2 regions of the Micromonospora globosa genome follow, and region 1 is predicted to be linked to the other one. Evidence: predicted binding sites of a transcription regulator. Region 1 holds the regulator's gene; the other holds the start of a gene.
What was found. Region 1 encodes HspR, which represses chaperone genes until heat shock. Its sites were predicted from a motif close to TTGAGTNNNNNNNACTCAA; they were not measured.
Positions count from the first base shown of each region.

Region 1 (4,395 bases):
GCCGGGAAGGACACCGGCGACGAACCCCGGGTCGTCATCCGCGACAAGCGCAAGCTCGGCAAGGTGACCGAGCAGCCGGCGAACGACGCCTCGGCGGCCGACGCGGCCGCCGACGCACCCGCCGAAGGGCTGGTCGAGGAGGCCGAGGTCGTGGTCGACGAGATCGGCGGCGAGGCCGAGGTCAGCGGTCCGACCGTGGTCGACTCGCCCGCCGAGCCGAACGGCGGGACCGGCACGGGCGCGCCGCTCGGCGCCGAGCTGGAGTCGCTCCGCACCGACCTGGAGGAGCGCACCCGCGACCTCCAGCGGGTGACCGCGGAGTACGCCAACTACCGCAAGCGGGTCGACCGGGACCGCAACCTGGTTCAGGAGCAGGCCACCGGGGCGGTGCTCACCGCGCTGCTGCCGATCCTCGACGACCTGGACCGGGCCCGTGAGCACGGCGACCTGGTGGGACCGTTCGGCAGCGTGGCCGAGCAGCTCACCGGCGCGCTCGCGAAGTTCGGCCTGACCGCGTTCGGTGAGACGGGTGACCCGTTCGACCCGACCCGGCACGAGGCGGTGGCGCACCAGACCTCCGCCGACGTGACGGAGCCGACCTGCGTCCAGGTCATGCGCCGTGGTTACCAGCTCGGCGAGCGGCTGCTGCGGCCCGCCATGGTCGCGGTCGCGGACCCGGAGTAGTGCCGACCCGTGACGTCCCGCCCGCCCGCACCGGGCGGGCGGGACGACCGGGGTTCGACCCGTGGAAGGGGGTGGACCGGTGAGTTCCAAGGACTGGATCGAGAAGGACTACTACGCCGCGTTGGGCGTGGACAAGTCCGCCTCCTCGGACGAGATCAAGAAGGCGTACCGCAAGTTGGCCCGGGAGTCGCACCCGGACCACAACCCCGGCGACACCGGCGCCGAGGAGCGGTTCAAGACCGTCTCCGAGGCGTACGCGGTGCTCGGTGACGAGAAGAAGCGCCGTGAGTACGACGAGATGCGCTCGCTGTTCGGCTCCGGCGCCTTCCGGCGCAACGCCCGCGGCGCGGGCCAGCCGGGCGGCATGCCGTTCGACGTCTCCGACCTGTTCGGCGGCGGCGCCGGGGGTGGGGACAGCCGGTTCAGCGGCGGCGGCTTCACCGACCTGTTCAGCTCGATCTTCTCCGGCGGTGCAGGTGGCGGCGGTCCGGCACGTCCGCGCGGCCCGGCCCGCGGCCGGGACGTCGAGACCGAGGTGGCGCTCGACTTCGAAGACGCGGTACGCGGCGTCACGCTGCCGCTGACGCTGCGCGCGCCCGGCGTCTGCGACACCTGCCACGGCAACGGCGCGAAGCCCGGCACCCAGCCGGTGGCCTGCCCGGTCTGCCACGGTGCCGGCGTGACCACCCGCAACCAGGGGTCGTTCAGTTTCTCCGAGCCGTGCCGCAACTGCCAGGGTGTCGGCACGATCGTCGAGGAGAAGTGCCCGGAGTGCCACGGCACCGGCGGGGTCACCAAGACCCGCACGCTGCACGTCCGCTTCCCCGCCGGGGTGTCGGACGGGCAGCGGATCCGCCTGGCCGGCCGAGGTGAGCCCGGCGAGCGGGGCGGTCCGGCGGGCGACCTGTTCGTGCAGGTCAAGGTCCGCCCGGACGAGCTGTTCGGGCGCACCGGGGACGACCTGACCCTGAACGTCCCGATCACGTACGCCGAGGCGGTTCTCGGCACGGACCTGCGCGTGCCGACCCTGGACGGGACGGTGACCCTGCGGGTGCCACCGGGTACGCCCAGCGGGCGGGTGCTGCGCGCCCGCGGCAAGGGCGTCGTACGCAAGGACGGCCGCGCCGGTGACCTGCTGGTCACGCTCGACGTGGTGGTTCCGGCGAAGGTCTCGGACGAGGCGCGGGCGGCGCTGGAGACCTTCGCGGCGCAGACTCCGCCCGCCGCGCGGGAACATCTCGACGCGCGGGTACGTCGATTCAGTTGACGGCGGCACCGGAGGTGAGCGGGCATGTCGGAGGAGTACGTCGGCTCGGGTGACCAGGCATACGAGGCCAAGGTCTTGATGATCTCGGTGGCCGCGCGGATGGCGGGGATGCACCCCCAGACGCTGCGCCAGTACGACCGGCTGGGCCTGGTGCAGGCCGGCCGGGCGTCCGGCGGCGGTCGCCGGTACAGCGTCCGGGACGTGGTGCTGCTCCGCGAGGTGCAGCGGCTCAGCCAGGACGACGGGATCAACCTGGCCGGGGTCAAGCGGATCATCGGGTTGGAGCGGCTGCTCGAAGAGGCGCAGCAGCGGGTGGCCCGGCTGGAGGCGGAACTGGACGCCGCGTACCGGCGGATCGCCGAGCTGGAGTCGCTCGGCGGCTTCCCCCGCGGCGACCTCGTGCCCACCAACCGCACGTCCACCGCGCTCGTCGTCTGGCGTCCGCGCCGCGCTCCCGACCGCTGATTCCGTACCTGAAGGCCGGCGCGCCCCGCTCCCCCGGGGCTGCGCCGGCCTTCGTCGTTCCCCGGTCGGTTCGCGGGCCGGGTCAGGGGAAAGCGGGGTACGGCAGAGCGGGGTCAACTAGGCTTTTCCGTAGGGGCAAAAGCCCCAAAGCGGATTCCGGGCTGGCGGGGGGAGTCATGACGGAACCGGCGAAGAAGGTGGCCGAGCGCGCGGAGGAACGGCTGGAGAAGGTGGCCGAGAACGTGCGCGAGCGGTTCGACCGGGTCACCGAGGGACGCTTCAGCGACAAGGTCAAGGAAGGGCGCTTCGCCGACCAGACGGACCACGGCGTGGACCGGGCGCGGGACGACGAGCGGCGCAAGAAGCAGGGCGGGTCGACCTAGACGATCCGCCGACGTGCGGGCCGGGATCCACGGGGGATCCCGGCCCGTTCGTGTTCTGCAGGGCCGGCCGGGACGTCAGGTTGCTCCCGGCGGGCACCACGCACCCGCCCTCGCGGTCGATCATGAAGTTGGCGGCGACAAACCGGACACCAAATACCGCCAAGTTCATGATCGACCAGGCCGGTCGGGTCGACGGCCAGTGAGGTCGACGTGGGCGGGTCGAGGTGGTCAGAGGCGGCGGTTCTCGCGGACCAGGCCGCCCTCGCACCAGTCCCGGTAGACGAAGAGATCCGGCCGGGCGAGCAGCACCCGGCTGTTGTGCGCCCAGTTGCGCATCAGGTCGTCGCCGGACTTCTCGGCCTGCTCGACCAGCTTGCGGAACCGGCGCTTGGGGTGGGCGCGGAAGTTCGTCCGGATGCCGTCGGCGGCGTAGATGTAGAGGCAGTGCAGCGTGAACCGCCGCGCCGGGCAGCCCTGATCCATGGCCAGATCGAACAGCGTCTGCACCAGATGGTCACCGGCTACCAGCAGATCCCAGTCGGGCGGCATCGAGGTCAGCGGCACCGAATCCGGCTGATAGGCCCACGCCCGAAGCTCGGCGGGCGAGGGATCGACCGGGTTGGCGAAGCCGCGGAACGTCTCTTCCTGCACGCTCACCGGCCGACCTTCCGCTTGCGCTGGCGGGGGCGCAGGCCACCCGCGGACCCTGGCTGCTGGGCCGAAACGTTAACGCGGTTGGACGGAGCAGGGGTAGACCTTCCCGGGATCAATTTGACAACGCCGGGCCGGATCTGCCCTGCGGCTGATCCGGCCCGGCCCGGTCAGTCGCCGGTGCCCAGGGGCAGCGGCGCGGGCGGCCGTGCGGCGGCGGCGCGGGTGCGCAGCCACTGCTTGAACCACGGGCTGTCCGGCAGGCGGGCGAGCAGCGGCCCGGTCACCACCGTGATCAACACGTACGCGGTGGCGAGCGCGGCGAGCTTCGGCTCCACCGGGTAGACGGCCGCGACGGCCAGCCCGGCGATGACGATGGAGAACTCGCCGCGCGGAGTCAGCGCCAGGCCGGCCCGCCAGCGTCCGGGCTCGGCGATTCCGGCCCGGCGGGCGGCCAGGTAGCCGGTGGCCACCTTCGTCGCCATGGTCACCACTGCGAGCAGCAGCGCGGGCAGCAGGACCGGCGGCATGTCCAACGGGTTGGTGACCAGCCCGAAGAACACGAAGAAGACCGCGGCGAACAGATCACGCAGCGGGGAGAGCAGCTCGGTGGCGTGGTGCGCCACCGGCCCGGACAGCGCGATGCCCACCAGGAACGCGCCGACCGCCGCCGACACCTGGAGCTTGGCCGCGACACCGGCAACCAGCAGGGTCAGGCCGAGCACCCCGAGCAGCAGCGCCTCCGGATCCTTGGCGGAGAGCGCGGCGGAGATCAGGTGGCCGTACCGGATCGCCACGGCCAGCACCACGACCACGGTGAACACCGCGACGGCGAGCGCGATGCCGCCCTTCATCAGGCCGACCCCGGCGAGCAGCGCGGTGACCAGCGGCAGGTAGAGGGCCATCGCCAGGTCCTCGATCACCAGGACGGAGAGGATCACCGGG
Region 1 is NZ_JNZR01000004.1:215,689-220,083, forward strand. It holds gene grpE (nucleotide exchange factor GrpE) at 1-684, shown strand, start outside; gene dnaJ (molecular chaperone DnaJ) at 764-1,951, shown strand; gene IF06_RS0107065 (heat shock protein transcriptional repressor HspR) at 1,976-2,416, shown strand; gene IF06_RS0107070 (hypothetical protein) at 2,593-2,799, shown strand; gene IF06_RS0107080 (hypothetical protein) at 3,028-3,456, opposite strand; gene IF06_RS0107085 (cation:proton antiporter) at 3,621-4,395, opposite strand, start outside.

Region 2 (4,395 bases), on a different contig from region 1:
CGACCGGGGCTACGAGCGGCGCGACCGCCGCTGAGCCCGGCGCGACCGGCTTCCGTGCCGGCCGGCGTGGAGACCACAGCGGGCGGACACGACGGCGCCCCGGCCACCGTGCGTACGGTGGCCGGGGCGACGGTCGTCAGGCCGCGGCGAGCGCCGGACCGTCCAGCGACTCCGTGCCGATCTCGACCGGGCGCAGCGCCAGTGCGAGCACGTCCGCCACGTCGGACAGGGTGTGCACGGTCAGCGCCTCCCGCACCTCGGCCGGCAGGTCGTCCAGGTCCGGCTCGTTGCGCTTCGGGATGATCACCTCGGTGAGGCCGGCCCGGTGCGCGGCGAGCAGCTTCTGCTTCACGCCGCCGATGGGCAGCACCCGGCCGGAGAGCGTCACCTCGCCGGTCATCCCGAACTCGGGCCGCACCGGCCGCCCGGTCACCAGTGAGGCCAGCGCGGTCACCATGGTGATGCCGGCGCTCGGGCCGTCCTTGGGCACCGCGCCCGCCGGGACGTGCAGGTGGATCCGCCGCCCGGCCAGCGCGTTCGGGTCCAGCCCGTAGCGCCGCCCGTTCGACCGCAGGTACGACCACGCGATGTGCGCGGACTCCTTCATCACGTCGCCGAGCTGGCCGGTGAGCGTCAGCCCCGGCTCACCCTCCATCGTGGTGGCCTCGATGAACAGCACGTCGCCACCGGCGCCGGTGACCGCGAGTCCGGTCGCCACGCCGGGTACTGCGGTCCGTTCGGCCGACTCCGGGGTGAACTTGGGCCGGCCCAGGTAGCGGGCCAGGTTGCCGGCGTCGACGTGCACCGGCGCGGAGTCCGTGGCGAGCGCGACCGCGACCTTGCGCAAGATCTTGGCGAGAGCGCGTTCGAGCTGCCGAACGCCGGCCTCCCGGGTGTACTCACCAGCGATCAGCGCCAGCGCCTCGTCGGCGACTGTCACCTCGTCGGTGGTCAGCCCGGCCCGTTCCCGCTGCTGGGGCAGCAGGTGGTCCCGGGCGATGGCGACCTTCTCGTCCTCGGTGTAGCCGTCCAGCGCGACCAGCTCCATCCGGTCCAGCAGCGGGCCGGGGATCGCCTCGACCACGTTGGCGGTGGCCAGGAACAGCACGTCGGACAGGTCGAGGTCGACCTCCAGGTAGTGGTCGCGGAACGTGTGGTTCTGCGCCGGGTCGAGCACCTCCAGCAGGGCCGCCGCCGGGTCGCCGGAGTAGCCGGCGGCCAGCTTGTCGACCTCGTCGAGCAGCACGACCGGGTTCATCGAGCCGGCCTCGCGCAGCGCCCGCACGATCCGGCCGGGCAGCGCGCCCACGTAGGTGCGCCGGTGACCGCGGATCTCCGCCTCGTCCCGGACACCGCCGAGGGAGACGCGGACGAAGTTGCGGCCCAGCGCCCGGGCGACCGACTCGCCGAGGCTGGTCTTGCCGACACCGGGCGGACCGGCCAGGGCCAGCACCGCGCCGGAACCGCGTCCGCCGACCACGCCGAGGTTGCGCTCCGCGCGCCGGTTGCGCACCGCGAGGTACTCCAGGATGCGGTCCTTCACGTCGGCCAGGCCGGCGTGGTCGGCGTCGAGCACGGCCCGGGCCGCGGCCAGGTCCATGTTGTCCTGGGTACGCGTGTTCCACGGCATCTCCAGGACGGTGTCCAGCCAGGTACGGATCCAGCCCGCCTCGGGTGAGGCGTCGCTGGCCCGCTCCAGCTTGCCGACCTCGCGCAGCGCCGCCTCGCGGACCTTCTCCGGCAGGTCGGCGGACTCCACCCGGGAGCGGTAGTCGGCGGAGCCGTCCGGCTCGTCCTCGCCGAGTTCCTTGCGGATCGCGGCGAGCTGCTGGCGGAGCAGGAACTCGCGCTGGGACTTCTCCAGCCCTTCGCGGACGTCGCTGTTGATCTGCTCGGTGACCTCCTGCTCGGCGAGGTGTTCCTTCACCCAGCCGACGAGCAGTTCCAGCCGGGCGGTGACGTCCGGCGCGGCGAGCAATTCGGTCTTCTGCGTCAGGCTGAGCCAGGGCGCGTAACCGGCCGAGTCGGCCAGCTCGGACAGGTCGGTCATCCGCTCCATCGCGTCGATCACCTGCCAGGCGCCGCGCTGCTGCAGCACCGAGGTCATGAGCGCGCGGTACTCGCGGGCGAGTTCGCGGGCGCGGCCCGCCGGTGCGGGTTCGTCGAGTTCGGTCGCCTCGACCCAGAGCGCGGCGCCGGGACCGGGCACGCCGGAGCCGATGCGGGCGCGGGTGAGACCGCGGACGACCGCCGCCGGTTCGCCGCTGGGCAGCCGGCCCACCTTCTCGATCGTGGCTACCACGCCGACGGAGCCGTACTCGCCGTCGAGGCGGGGTACGGCCAGGAGTTCCTTGTCGCCGGTGGCGCGGGCCGCGTCGACGGCGGCCTGGGTGGTCGGGTCGAGGGTCACCGGGATGACCATCCCGGGCAGCAGGACGGCGTCGGTCAGTGGGAGTACCGGAAGAGTTGCCATCGAACACCTGCCATCACGTTGGTTGAGCGTGTCTGGCTCAAGTAACAAAACGTGCCCCTTGTTCCGGGTTGTGACCCACGCCACTACGAAGCGCCGCGTTCCCGCGCTCCGCACCCAATGGCGGCGCCCTTTACCGCGACCCGCCGAATGGAAACAGTCGGCTATTGTTGCGGAATTACCGCGCGGTAGGTCAAACTCTTAGCCACACCCCGCCCGACACAGGGAGTAATGGCGATGGCAAGGAAAGTAATCACCGTTCTGACCGACGACCTCGACGGCGGAAAGGCCGATCGGACCGTCGAGTTCAGCCTGGACGGCGTGGCGTACACGATCGACGTCTCCGACGAGAACGCGGGCGTCCTGCGCAAGGCGCTGGATCCGTACATCAGCGCTGGCAGGCGAATCGGCCGGGGAGCGACCGAGGTCGCCCGCGGCGCACGCCGCACCGCCCGGCCGAGCACCTCGGGAATGGACCGCGAGCAGAACCGCGCCATCCGGGAATGGGCCGCCAAGAACGGGTTCGAGATTTCCGAGCGCGGGCGCATCCCGGTGTCGGTGGTCGAGGCGTACAAGAACCGCTGACCGCCACCGGTTCACCGTCGGGCATCCCGGGGTCACGCTGAGAAATCGGCGCGGCCCCGATCGGCTTTCTACGGTCAGCGCTTTTCATCCGGCCGGATACCGCCGGCACGAAATTTCTTCCGGGATCACCTTTCACCGTGCCCGTACGCGGGAACGGCAGCGGCCGCCCGGAGGAGTCCCCCGGACGGCCGCTGCCGTTCGCCCGCTCAGTTGACCCGGATGCGCACCACGTCGATGGCGGGAGTCTGGTTGGCCCGCTCCATCATCGGGATGCGGTGCGAGCCGTCACCGGCCCAGACCGCGCACTGCGCCACGCCCGACTGCGCCAGGCCCGGAATCTGGATCAGCACGTCGTCCGGCTGGTTGCCGCCCCGCCCGTCCTCGGTGGCCACGAAGAAGGCCGGCACGTCCTGCGGGTTCGGAGGCTGCCGGGTGCTGCCGAGCATGCGGCAGGCGGTGTGGAAGTGGCCGCGCACCAGGCCCTGGCCGTTGAGCAGCGAGCTCTCCAGGTAGTAGCCGCCCTGGCCGGCGGCGAGGAAGCGGTCCCGCACCAGGTTCTTGGTGGTGACCCGGAGGGTGAACGGCTGGTTGCGCCGCACCTGGTTCGGGAACTGCGTGATCAGCAGCGACGGGTTGTTCGCCGCGGCGCCCACCTCACCGAACGCGGTGCTCACGCACCGGTTGCCGTTCTGAAAGCCGTCGTGCGCCTGGAGCTGGCTGCCGGAGCAGTCCTTGGCGAGCACGTTCAGGCCGTTGCCGCCACCGTTGTTCTGGCCACCGCCGTTGTTGTTCCCGCCGCCGTTGTTCCCGCCGTTCTGACCGCCGTTGTTGTTGCCGCCGTTCTGGCCCCCGTTGTTGTTGCCGCCGTTCTGACCGCCGTTGTTGTTCCCGCCGTTCTGGCCGCCGTTCTGCGGGGTGTCGGTCACCGCGCACTGGGCGAGCTGGTCCAGGCCCTGCGGGCGCTGGGCGACCCGGCCGATGGCGGTGGCGATCCGGTTGAGCGCCGCGGTCCGCTTGTCCGCGAGCGGACGCAGGATCGCGTTGTTGATGAACTCGCCGCCGTTGCGGCCCTCCGCCGCGAGCCGCCGGTTCGCGTCGGCGATCTGCGACTCCAGCAGCGCCAGGGTGCGGTCCACCTCGGCGCGGGCCTGACCGGGCACCTGCGGCAGCCGGCCCCGGACGTCCGGGCAGGCCACGGTCGGGGTGCCGGCGCCCGCGCCGCCCGCGTTGGTCTGCTGGCACTCGGCCGGCGACATCTGCCCGTCGCCCCAGTGGTTGCGGACCCAGCGGCCGTTCTGCCAGGTACGGGTGGTGCTGCCCTGGCCGTCCGGGGCGGTCGC
Region 2 is NZ_JNZR01000019.1:69,703-74,097, forward strand. It holds gene IF06_RS0118810 (DEAD/DEAH box helicase) at 1-34, shown strand, start outside; gene lon (endopeptidase La) at 137-2,473, opposite strand; gene IF06_RS0118820 (histone-like nucleoid-structuring protein Lsr2) at 2,708-3,055, shown strand; gene IF06_RS0118825 (hypothetical protein) at 3,262-4,395, opposite strand, start outside.
Region 2: a site for HspR is predicted at 2,496-2,514, ahead of lon (endopeptidase La). Genes of this name have one in related genera too.